Regions from separate parts of the Lysinibacillus sp. NPDC097231 genome, predicted to be linked through region 2. Evidence: a T-box and tRNA genes for the amino acid it is inferred to sense, from the RefSeq annotation. Region 2 holds a T-box; the other holds one or more tRNA genes.
The links. The T-box of region 2 lies ahead of metG (methionine--tRNA ligase). A T-box ahead of a tRNA ligase gene usually reads a tRNA of that ligase, here a tRNA-Met.

Region 1: it encodes a tRNA-Met, which carries the amino acid that the T-box ahead of metG (methionine--tRNA ligase) is inferred to sense. The anticodon was not compared.

Annotation. Positions count from the first base shown of each region.
Region 1 covers NZ_JBIWDH010000031.1:32,094-38,610, forward strand. The annotation lists gene yabN (bifunctional methyltransferase/pyrophosphohydrolase YabN) at 1-632, shown strand, start outside; gene ACIQXF_RS17070 (RNA-binding S4 domain-containing protein) at 637-927, shown strand; gene yabP (sporulation protein YabP) at 1,182-1,481, shown strand; gene yabQ (spore cortex biosynthesis protein YabQ) at 1,478-1,969, shown strand; gene ACIQXF_RS17085 (FtsB family cell division protein) at 1,987-2,400, shown strand; gene ACIQXF_RS17090 (S1 domain-containing RNA-binding protein) at 2,535-2,963, shown strand; gene ACIQXF_RS17095 (hypothetical protein) at 3,217-3,468, opposite strand; tRNA gene ACIQXF_RS17100 (tRNA-Glu) at 3,658-3,729, opposite strand; tRNA gene ACIQXF_RS17105 (tRNA-Met) at 3,735-3,811, opposite strand; tRNA gene ACIQXF_RS17110 (tRNA-Gly) at 3,822-3,896, opposite strand; gene ACIQXF_RS17115 (SpoIIE family protein phosphatase) at 4,656-6,517, shown strand, end outside.
Region 2 covers NZ_JBIWDH010000025.1:37,431-43,947, forward strand. The annotation lists gene ACIQXF_RS15240 (type III polyketide synthase) at 1-180, opposite strand, end outside; gene rsgA (ribosome small subunit-dependent GTPase A) at 727-1,797, shown strand; gene fosM (FosM family fosfomycin resistance protein) at 1,865-2,287, shown strand; gene ACIQXF_RS15255 (HAD hydrolase-like protein) at 2,302-2,949, shown strand; T-box leader at 3,094-3,395, shown strand; gene metG (methionine--tRNA ligase) at 3,693-5,327, shown strand; gene ACIQXF_RS15265 (2-isopropylmalate synthase) at 5,420-6,517, opposite strand, start outside.

The DNA.
Region 1 (6,517 bases), on a different contig from region 2:
AGGATGACTTTGCTATGATAGAGGAGCTTGGGGATGTATTATTACAAGTATTCTTACATGCACAAATCGGAGAAGATCAAGGCTACTTTTCACTGGAAGATGTTGTAGCCTCTATTAGTGAAAAAATGATTCGACGCCATCCACATGTATTTGGAGATGTATCGGTGGAAGATGCAGAGGGTGTTGTAGCCAATTGGGAAGCTATAAAAGTACTGGAAAAAGGTAAGAGTGATGAGCCATTATTGGAAGAAGAATATCGGGCATCCTCTGCACTACAAACAGCTTATAATTATCAAAAAAGAGCTGCCGAAGTAGGGTTTGACTGGCCAGATGTGGATGGTGCATGGGATAAGTTTGCAGAAGAATGGCAGGAATTTCGTAACGAGGTGACGAAAGGTTCAAATGCGTCACGTCTTGATGAATTTGGAGATGTATTGTTCACACTTGTTAATTTAGCACGTTTCTATAAACTATCTCCAGAAGAGGCGATGTTACATGCAAATGAGAAATTTGCGAGACGCTTTGGTTATGTGGAAGCAAAGGTAAAAGAAAGTGGAAAGCTTTTTTCTACTTATACGTTAGAACAATTAGATGCTTTCTGGAATGAAGCGAAGCTGTTAGAAAAGGAGTAAAAATATGCGATTAGATAAGTTTTTAAAGGTATCACGTTTAATTAAGCGTCGTACATTAGCAAAAGAAGTGGCAGACCAAGGTCGTATTACAATAAACGGTAAGGTAGCAAAAGCTAGTAGTTCTGTTAAAGCTAGTGACGAGCTTGCCATTCGTTTTGGGCAAAAAATCGTAACAGCACGTGTTGAAGAATTACGTGATACTGTGAAAAAAGAAGATGCAGCAAAAATGTTTACAATTTTGAAAGAAGAACGTTTGGATAAAATTGAGCCTGAATTTATCGATGACGAGGACTAATTTAACTTCTTTCAGTGCAACCACAAAGCCGATTCCGGACGCAATTATGCCGAGGCATAATTGATTTTTGGAATTGCATGTACGTCTTTAAGTCTCTCTAACAATAGTCTCGGAGTCTTCTGAAGTTATCACTTAACTTCCGTGACAAGTGCTGATGAAAGATAAAAGTACGGCAACTTTTTATAAAGTTGTCATGCTTTTAAGGTTGTCCGCATAAAGTGAACAGAAGATAGGACGACTAAAGGAGGAAAAAAATGACGCTACATCAAGAAAGTAATCGTTACACAATTCCATCTGGAGAGCATATTTTAACGATTCGTAATCGTAAAAGAATGGACATGACTTCTGTAAAATCAATTGAACGCTTTGATCAGGAAGAGTTTTTCATTAAGACGTCCCAAGGGCATTTGTTAATCCGCGGAGAGGAACTGCATATCGTTCATTTAGATGTTGACAAAGGGTTATTGACACTTGAAGGAACTGTAAAAACCTTGCAGTATGACGAAGAGGAAAGTGGCTTCTCGAAAGGTTTCCTTCATAAGTTATTTGGATGATTGTTAGTGAACAATTTGTTCAGCTATTAGTCATGGTTTTGAGCGGTATAGCAGTTGGTTTCATTATTGATAGTGTAAGGCTTATTGTTTATTCAACCCCAAAAAGATCAAGCCTTCGAAGGTGGATGATGGTATTTGAATTATTCACTTGGATTCTACTTGGAGGACTAACATACTGTTTATTATTTTGGCTGAAAGATGGCGCTTGGCGGGCTTATGACCCGCTAGCGCAAATTGCCGGGATTTTTTTGTATCAAACATTTTTTCAAACTTTTTTACGTTTCGTCGCAAAGATTGTGGTAAATATAACATGGAGACCCTTCTGGTTCATCGTAGGATTAATAGTTGCTATAATTCGACAAATTTTGCAAATATTAATAAATATCGGGGCATTTATTTTAAGACCTTTTGTCAAAATTTATTCGTATTTGTCCTACACTTTTCTAAAAAAACTTCGATATATCAAGTATAATAAAAGACAACAATAATTTTCGGAGGTGCGGGCATGAGTAGACGTCATTCATCAAATGATGGCCAACAAAACTTTACTAAACTTGATAATGACTATGTCCGTAACACGGATAAAGCTATAAATCATAAAATACAATCGCGGAAACGGAAAATGCGCCGTATTGTCTTTTTTGCGATTATGCCAGTCGTTATTATCGCTTTTCTGTTGAATATTCTTTTGCATCAAAATGAAACACTAGCTGCAAAAGAGAAGAAAATGGACGAAGCAAATCAGCATCTATCTGTATTAAAAGAAGAGCACGATTCATTAAAACTTAAAATTAAACAATTAGAAGATGATGAATACATCGCAAAGCTATTACGCAAAGAATACTTCTTATCTGAAGAAGGTGAAATTATTTTCATTATACCGGATAAGAAAGATAAAAAAGATAAAAAAGACGACTGAAAAGCTATGTATTGTTGACACTCTTTTTTTGTTATATATAATTAAAAGAGAAACTTATTGCAGTAAAAAGTTTGATTAAATTGATTACATGACTCAAATGAGTTGCTTAATTTTTAAGGAGGAGCATTTTTTTTATGTCAATTGAAGTAGGCAGCAAGGTACAAGGTAAAGTAACAGGGATCACAAATTTTGGAGCATTCGTTGAGCTACCAGATGGTAAAACAGGCTTAGTACACATCAGTGAAGTTGCTGACAATTATGTAAAAGATATCAATGAGCATCTAAAAGTTGGAGATGAAGTTGAAGTAAAAGTGATGAATGTTGAAGCGGACGGAAAGATTGGTCTTTCAATCCGTAAAGCAAAGCCTCAAGCTGAGAGACCAGAGCGTCCAGCGCGTCCACGTCGTGACAATCGTTCTAATGATCGAAACGAGCGCCATCAGCCAAAAGAGAATTTTGAGCAAAAAATGGCACGTTTCTTAAAAGATAGTGATGAACGTCTAACAACGCTTAAACGTGCTACAGAATCAAAACGCGGTGGTCGCGGTGCTAGAAGAGGGTAGTTTGCTGACTGTTTTAATTGTAGAAAAAGTGTATGAAATAGAGTTGGGATTAGCTTTTAAATAAAGCTAATCCCTTTTTAAATTAGTTAAATAATACAACTCTCGATGATTCAAAAAAAGATACCAAACGTTTCATCTAGCAGAGTAGTTAGTTTGGGGTAAAACGACAGGGCAACTACAGGAGGATTCAATATCCTCTATTGCAACTCCTGAAGGGCATCCATACACGATAAATTGAAGAATACTGATCCTCTTACAATGTGGATGCAGGTCTTTTTTTCTTTTTAGGAGCTGATACAGTAGCTTGATCAGTAGCTGTTTCTGAAGATTTTTCAGCTGGATTAATAACCATTTTGACAAGTAAAAACACACCATAAACACTAACGACCAGCCCAGTGAGGAGTAGAAATATTTGTACAACGAATGGTAAATTAATAAGAATGGATATGAGAATAATCATAGAGCCACTACCACAAATTAAAGCTGTTTTTGTTAATGAACCCACAGGATTAACCTCCTAGTTAACAACATTGTTTTCATTATTAGTATGCCATATTTTTTGTAGGTAAACATAGTAAAAAAATATGAGTAATTACTTCAGTTCTAGTATGTAAGTTGATTAAAAAGCTGGTACATGACCTTTTCTATCAAAAAATAGGCGCCTCAGAAACAATTCTGAGACGCCTATTTGAGATGACCCCTACGGGATTCGAACCCGTGTTACCGCCGTGAAAGGGCGGTGTCTTAACCACTTGACCAAGGGGCCTACTATGGTGGCGGCCGAGGGGATCGAACCCCCGACCTTACGGGTATGAACCGTACGCTCTAGCCAGCTGAGCTAGGCCGCCATTAAATTTATGGAGCGGAAGACGAGGTTCGAACTCGCGACCCCCACCTTGGCAAGGTGGTGTTCTACCACTGAACTACTTCCGCTTGTTTTAAACAACAAGTTAAATAATACAAGCCATTGTTACTAGTGTCAAGTAGTTTTATGAAAAAAATAATAAAAATGTGTGGTAGTAAGGAAATTTAAATTGTTTAAAGATTTGCTAATAAAAAGAGGGAGTATTATCTTTTGATAGCTCATCACCATAACGTGTGGTTGTTTTCCTTTCTGACTAGGTGCTTTCCTGGGGGTGGGGGCAAACCCGATGTTAGTCACGAAGGCGTTATCACAGGACGTAATGTTTTTAGCCTCCGTTCCCCTTTTTGCTTCGTTGCAGGGTCTCATCTGTGACGCTGTGATCTGATCCCCAAGAAGTTATGCTGTAGCATAATTGAATTAGTGACGAGCGTTCTTGATGGGAAATTTATCAAACTTTTTGTTCTTAAGTAGAAAAGTAATTAGCCTGACTACTGATTATAGTATTTATGACGAAAAAGGGAGTACCAGTCCATGAAAAAGAAAGGGTGAAAGGGCACTAGAGCTCTCATGACATAGTTTTCGTAAAGCATCTTATGTAACAAAAGTAAAATAGAATTGTGGGAATTTTACGTAATTTAAAGACAGATTACATAGAAAGAGATGTTTCTAATCTTGTGCCGTTTATAGTTTTGTAGAAATTGCTGCCATTTCTCGTATTTATGCATATGTATTCGTCGAAATGTTTATATTTTTTTCTGTCATCGTCAGACAATCTTTCCACACATAATTTCTTATAATAGCCAAAAGTGCAGGAAGGGGATAGTGAAATGACAAGTATTGAGTGGTATGACACAGCGAGTGTAACCGACCAAAAATTAGGAGCAAAGAAAAGGCAATTGCTTATAGGCTCTCTATTTTTTCTAACATCCTTTTTTTTAGCTCAGTCTGTTGTATTTGAAGCGGCCGTACCTTTCTCGGTTCCTTTTTGGGCAATAATACGAACAAAGTATAAAGAATATGCCCAGTATGTGTTGTTTGGAAGCTTGATAGGATGTTTTTTCCTTGGCTTTGGACAGGTTCTCATTTTAGCGTTGCAAATCGTTTTGTATGAATGTATCATGCGCTTCCGTTATTGGCGGCTACCACAAAGTATTGCAGTCTCATTGGCAGTACTGCTTGTACAAATAATGTGGCAGGGGGTCATGTATCAGGGCTTACCACCAGTCCTTGTGCAATTTTATGTAGGCTGTGAAGCAGCTTTAGCGCTAATAATGACACTATTTATGCAAGTATTGTTTGTCAATTCCTATGAATGGTTTACGAGCCATTGGACATATGAAAAGCTTGGCTCTGGATTAGTCGTATTCGCTGCCATGCTTACAGGGATGCAAGCAATTGTAATTGGTTATTTTTCCCTCCCTATTTTTTTATTACAGCTATTCATTTGTTTTGGTGCTTTGGTTGGAAGTGTGCCGTTAGCAACAGTGATTGGAGCGGTGCTTGGAACTCTCATTGGTGTTGCAAAGCTTTCTTTTACAGGTATGTTATCTGTAGCAACTTTAACGGGATTATGTGCCGGTATGGGGGCTCGCGCTGGGAGATTTGGCGTAGCAATCGGCAGTATATTGCCAAGTGTATTTTTTCTATTTTACGATGCAACATTGCCATTAGATAGCGTTTATTTTACATCAATTGCTTTTGGGAGTATTGTGTTTCTGACAATTCCGAAAAAACACTCCGATAAGGTTCGGGACAAGCTGTTTCCTCAGAGAGAGGAGATCTTGCTCGCCCGTCAAAATTGGTTGACAGAGCATGTTACGTATAAACTGGAGCATTTTCAACATTTTGTACAGTTCATGAAGGAACTTGTATTTGAGCGTTTTATGACGGCACCAGTAGAGGTTACGAAGGAAGTATCACCTATGAATACTTGTTTAAGTTGTTTTCGCTATGATCGATGTTGGGGGGCGCAAAATAATGGAATGGACAAGCTCATGACAGATTGGTTTCATATGAAAGGTGTTGGAAAAGAATCTGCAATTCATCGTGTCGAAGAACAAATACGCTATAAGTGTGTGAAATCAACAAAAATTTTCGAAGAATTGGAAACCGAGTTATACAGAGAACGCATTAATGGACAGTATTTTCATGGTAAGAAAATGATTGCTCTCCAACTGCGGGATATGAGTAATCATTTAAATCAGTTAATCGCAGAGATGAAAGAGGAGACTATCTCATTTGTCAGTGTAGAAAAGGACATTAGTCAACGTCTAAAAGATGCACATATTGAATGCTTTCAACTAGATGTACTGAGTAATAAACCAGGGGCGCGGAAAATAGTGTGTGCTTTAGCACCAGCACGTGTTAATTGGGAAGAGGATACGACATTAGCTGAGAGGATGATATTGCCTATTTTATATGATATTTTTGAAGAACCATTTGAAATTGAAAAAGTAGTAGCAAGTGATATACCATTTCGTCACATTCAAGTAAGCTTTAGGTCAGCTATAAGCTTTGAAGTAGAGTATGATATATATAGCATGTCTAAGGATGCGACATTATACTCCGGTGACTCTCATGCACTATTCCAATTACATCCGGGTTTATTTGCAATTTTATTGTCAGATGGTATGGGGCAGAATAAAGAAGCACAACATGAAAGTAGAAAACTAATACATTTAATGCGAGA
Region 2 (6,517 bases):
ATGCCATTCTGGTGGTACACAGAAGTGACGTGTTGCAATACCTCCATTCTCAAATACTTTTAAATAACGTTCTAATTTTGGAATTTTTGCATAAAAAAGTTCCTTCGTTAGTTCCTCTGCGTTTGTCTGTTGTAATGTGTACGGTGGTTGATATGTACTGATAGAAATGATTTTTGACACTTCAACATCTCCTTCATAAGTAGTGGTCTTGTTTATTCTATGCAAGGAGGAGGGGGATAGATGCTTATAGATTTAGCTTCATTCAGTAAATGTTTTAATAACGCCAGTTATAGAAGAATTCCGCAAAATTGCCATGTCCTTTGGCAAAATATATCTATGAGTAAGTTAAATGTCAGTAACACACTACTGAGTACTAATATCATGTTGGTGGATTGATGCGGAAAATTGATTTGACAATTTAGGGAAATCTAGGTATATTGAAGACAACTAAACTGGAAGAAGGTGATGTGACATGATGAATAGAGCCGCTTTTAACGAACAGCAATTCGGTTTGTTCAATTTCACACGCCTAATATATACAATTTGACTTGAGTTCAATAGCTCTAGTTGTATATTCTCTTAAACGTGCCTGTGAAACCTTGTAACTGCCGAATTGCGCAGATACAAGGTTTTTTTGTCTTCATTCGGCGGATGTCACGGATTTTCAATATTCGGATGCATTTACGCCAAGGCCAAATTGATATGCACATTTAGGAGGAAAACGAATTGAATTTATCTACTTTAGGGTTTTCAACATATTTTGAAGAGCAAATGATTGAATTTAAGAAACAGGCCAAACTGGTGAATTGTGTACCTGCAAGGGTTACATTAGAGCATAAGCATTCGTATCGTGTATTGGCGGAAGAGGGAGAGTGGCTAGCAACAGTTGCAGGCCATTTTGCTTATGCTTCTTTAGCACGTGAGGATTTTCCAGCGGTTGGCGATTGGGTGCTGGTGGAGAAAATGCCTGGTGAGGAAAAGGCAATTATTCATCAATTATTTGAACGAAAATCAGTCTTTTCCCGCAAGGTTGCAGGGCTGGAAATACAAGAGCAGATTGTAGCATCGAATGTAGATATTGTGTTACTCGTCATGAGCTTGAATGCAGATTTTAATATACGCCGTTTAGAACGCTATTTAGTAGCCGCTTGGGATTCTGGGGCAAAGCCGATTGTTGTATTGACGAAGGCTGATTTATGTGAAGATATTTCTAGCATGATACGTGAGGTTGAGTCTGTAGCGTTTGGTGTAGATATTTTTGTAACTAGCGCTCTATCGGGTGAAGGCTTAGCTGATATTCAAGCATTATTTACGGAAGGTGTAACGGGTGCATTACTTGGTTCGTCAGGTGCAGGAAAATCTACATTAACAAATGTTCTGAGTGGCGAGGAGCTTATGAAGGTTTCAAATATTCGTGAGGATGATGCAAAGGGTCGCCATACAACAACACATCGTGAGTTAATTGTACTGCCAGGTGGTGGGTGTTTGATTGATACGCCTGGAATGCGTGAGCTGCAATTATGGAATCAGAGTGATAGCTTATCCTCTAGTTTCCAGGATATTGAGGCTCTTGCTGAGACCTGTCGTTATCGGGATTGCACACATCAAAAGGAGCCACATTGTGCTGTACAGCAAGCAATTACAGATGGTGTACTCGAACAATCTCGCCTTCAAAGCTATTTTAAGCTACAGAGGGAGCTTGCTTTTATCGAACGTAAAACAAATGCCCAAGCAAAATTAGATCAGCAACGAAAATGGAAACAAATTGCGAAGGGGGAGAAAAAAGGAAAAAAATAGAGATATATTTATTTTATCTAGATAAGGGCTACCATCGAACCACTATCCATAGTTGGAGGTTTTATACATGACAATACAAAACATTAATCATTTGTTATTTTCAGTTTCTAACCTAGAGGAATCCATCGCATTCTATGAAAAAGTTTTTGATGCCAAGCTGTTAGTAAAAGGGAGAAGTACAGCCTATTTTGATGTAAATGGGCTGTGGCTTGCCCTTAATGTAGAAAAGGATATTCCACGTAATGACATACATCAATCATATACTCATATAGCATTTTCAATCCAAGAGGGCGATTTTGATCAAATGTATGAAAAATTAGTACGAAATAATGTCAACATTCTGGAAGGTAGACAAAGAAATGTAAAAGATAAAAAATCGATTTATTTTACAGATCCAGATGGCCATAAATTCGAATTCCATACAGGCACTTTACAGGATCGCTTGGATTACTATAAAAAAGATAAACGACATATGGAGTTTTTTGAATAGTGAGGGGGGATTTTATGAAGAAAGCGATTATTTTTGATATGGATGGTTCTTTATTTCAAACAAATCTAATTTTAGAGCCTGCTCTTGCAGAAACCTTTGATGTTCTGCGTGCTAAAGGTTTATGGCAGGGAGAAACACCAATAGAGAAATACCGCGAAATTATGGGGGTTCCATTACCAGTTGTATGGGAAACGTTATGTCCAATGCATACTTTAGCGATACGAGAAGAGAGCGATGCATTATTCCTTGTTAAGCTAATTGAGCGAATACGGAATGGTTGGGGTGCGTTATATCCAAATGCAGAGCAAACTCTGGCTACTCTAGCAGAGAACTATGAGTTATACATAGCAAGTAATGGACTGACGGAGTACTTACAAGCAATAGTAGAAATTTATCAATTAGAGCGTTTTTTCAAAGGTACTTATAGTATTCAGTCCATTTCAAGTGGTCATAAATCAGATTTAGTGAAAAAAGTTATCGAGGAGAATGCTATTGAGTGCGGTGCAGTTGTAGGTGATCGTTCTTCTGATATTCAGGCAGCTCATGACAATCAGTTACTCTCTGTTGGTGTACGCTTCGACTTTGCACAGGAAACAGAATTGCGAAAAGCAGATATTGTTATTGATGATTTAAAAAGTTTACTTGATTTAAAGCTAGGATAAGATTTTATCGACTACATTTTCTGATTTATCGCCCAACTTTTTCGTTTTATCGAGAACTATTAATGATTTATCGAAAATTTCCTGCCGTTTATCGACATGAATTGCAATTCCTAAGCAGAAAGAGTAGAATGGTGGAAATCTATAGTAAAAGCATTGAGAAGGAAAAGTAAATTGGATAAGCATTTCATAGAGAACCTCTGTTGGTGGAAATGAGGTAAATGAACCCTTTTGAAAATGACCTTTGAGCTTCGTACCGAAAGCATTTTAGTGAGTAGATTACGACGAGGTAGGCACTCGTTACAACAGCGGCAGTATCTCTCAATTTTTTTGCCGATTTCGGGCGCAATTATGCTGAGGCATAATTGATTATGTGACGTACTGATGGAGGCAAATAGTGTGAGCTATTTGTAAATATAGGTGGTAACACGGGTATACTCGTCCTAATCAATTTTGATTAGGGCGTTTTTTTTATCTTCATTCAGGACTTGCCTGAATGAAGATAAAGCCCGCAGCTGGTGTCACGGATTTTGAAAGGAAGAATATAGGATGTTAGCCTAAAATCATCGCATCCATGCGATAATGGCTAACTGACCTGCATCGGTAAAAACGCCACGTCCTGTGGCTTTACCGAAATGACCGACATCGTGTCGGCCCTCACGCAGGCCTTAGCACAATTCAAAATCCAGACGAAATTACGCTGGGGCGTAATTGATCTACAATTTTTTTGAGGGGAGCAATTTAGGATGACAATTGTTATTGGAGGCGCTTGGCCGTATGCAAATGGTTCTTTGCATTTAGGGCATGTTGCTGCATTACTACCCGGTGATATTTTGGCTAGATATTACCGACAAAAAGGCGAAAAAGTTTTATATGTGTCAGGCAGTGACTGTAATGGCACACCGATTTCCATTCGTGCCGCACAGGAGAACACTACAACAGAAGCTATTGCTAATCATTATCATGAGGAGTTTACACAATGCTTCAATGATTTAGGGTTTACGTATGATTTGTATACAAGAACAGATGCTAAGCACCATCATGAATCTGTTAAGACTATTTTTTTACAGCTTTTAGCTAATAATTATTTATATAAAAAGAAAATTGAACAGGCGTATTGTGAAACAGATAAGCAGTTCTTACCTGATCGATTTGTGGAAGGGATTTGTCCGAATTGTGGAGTGAAGGCACGTGGCGATCAATGCGATAATTGCTCAACGATTTTAGACCCACTAGATTTAATCGATAAGCGCTGTAAAATCTGCGGCAATGAGCCAATTATTAGAGAGACAGAGCATTTTTATTTTGCTTTTAGTCAGTTTCAAGGTAGGCTGGAGACTTATTTAGCAGAGGCAAAGGCAGAGAAACGTTGGCGAGAAAATGCCATTGGTTTAACGGAGCGTTACTTGGCGGAGGGAGTTCCGGATCGTGCTGTAACAAGAGATTTACCGAATGGCATTGATGTCCCAGTTCCGGGCTTTGAGGGTAAAAAAATATATGTGTGGATTGAAGCGGTTGCAGGTTACTTAACGGCTAGTATCGAATGGGCAAAGCAGCACCAAATTGCTATTGAAGATTTATGGAATGAAGAAACAATTTCATATTATGTGCATGGTAAGGATAACATTCCGTTTCATACAGTTATTTGGCCAGCTATTCTAATGGGGATAGGTGCAAAGGCATTACCTACACACTTTGTGTCAAACGAATACTTAACATTAGAAAAAAGAAAATTATCGACGAGCCAAAACTGGGCGGTATGGGTGCCTTATATTTTGAGTCGCTATGATGCAGATTCTCTTCGTTATTTTTTAACAATGAATGCACCAGAAAATCGAGATACTGATTTTTCTTGGCGAGAATTTATTTATAGTCATAATAGCGAGTTACTTGGCGCTTATGGTAATTTTGTTAATCGTACATTGAAATTTTTAGAGAAATCATTCGATTGTCAAGTGCCTCAAGTTGAGGTAGATAACTCTATTCGAAAACAAACGATTCGGCTGTTTCATGATGTGGGTATTCATATTGAAGCAGGTCATTTCAAAGTGGCTTTAGAGGCTATTTTTGAATATATTCGTGCGGCCAATCGTTATTTTGATGGGCAACAACCATGGCTACAAGTGAAAGAGAATGTGGAAGCTGGGAATCAAACACTAACAACCTGTGTATATATAATTGCTAATCTTGGACAGCTTCTACATCCATTTTTACCGTTTTCAGCTAAGAAGGTAAGAAAAATGTTAGGCATAAATGAAGTAATGTGGCATGAACAGGTGAAGTTACCAGAAAGCATTAGCGAAGTGACGCCGCTGTTTGAGCGTCTTGATGTTGAACTGATTGAAGAGGAATATCAAAAGTTAGTGAAGAATAGCCAATAGGAAAAATAGGAAAGCAGTATGACTCAATATTATCATACTGCTTTCAACTTAAAGCCTCTGGACGCAATTATGCCGGGGCATAATTGATCTATTTAGTTCATAACAGGCGTTAATTTAGCAACAACAATGCTATTGATGGCATTAATGTAAGCCAGTGCACTAGCCTTTAAAATATCTGTATCTGCAGCTTTGGCGATATATTTTTCGCCCTCATGCTCGATAGTGATTTTTACTTTACCAAGTGCTTCTTTACCACGAGATACACTATTGATATTATATTCCACTAGTTTCACATCAATGTTTGTAATTTCTGCAATGGCAGAATATAAGGCATCAATGGGACCTGAGCCAACTGCACTTGCTTTAAACACCTCGTCACCTTTACGAATTTTTACACTTGCCGACGGGAAGTTTGTGTTGCTGACGACTTGTAAATCGTCGAAGTCAAAGAACTGATCGCTATAATGAGTCGCATTATCATTGTTAGCGTCATGTTTTTCATAGTAGCTTTCAACAATCACATATAAATCGTGATCATAGACTTCTTTCTTCGCGTCAGCTAGTTTTAAGAAGCCTTCGAAGATTCCTTCAAATTCATCAGTAGAAAGATTTGAGAAACCAAGTTTTTCTAGGGCATTTTTCACCGCATGACGACCAGAGCGAGCTGTAAGGACTAGCTCCATATCATCAAGACCTACATCTTCTGGATGCACTATCTCATAAGCATCACGAGATTTAAGAAGGCCATCCTGATGGATACCAGAAGAATGGGCAAATGCATTATCCCCAGTAATTGCTTTGTTTACTTGTACGTCTAAGCCCATAAAACTAGAAACAAGACGAGAGGTATTCATAATTTCTCTTGTGTTGATACGTGTCTCAGCATTGTATACAGAGCTACGTGTTTTCAGAGCCATTACGACTTCTTCTAATGCAGCATTACCTGCGCGTTCTCCAATGCCGTTAATTGTACATTCTACCTTATCTGCTCCGTTTTTAATCGCAGCAAGTGTATTAGCAGTTGCCATACCCAAATCATTATGACAATGAACACTTAATAAAACGCTATCGTCTAAATTTTTCATGCGCTCATTTAGTTTATAGATCATTGCTCCGAATTCTTCTGGCTCGGCGAAACCGACTGTGTCAGGTACATTAATCATTGTTGCACCAGCCTTCATTACGGCTTC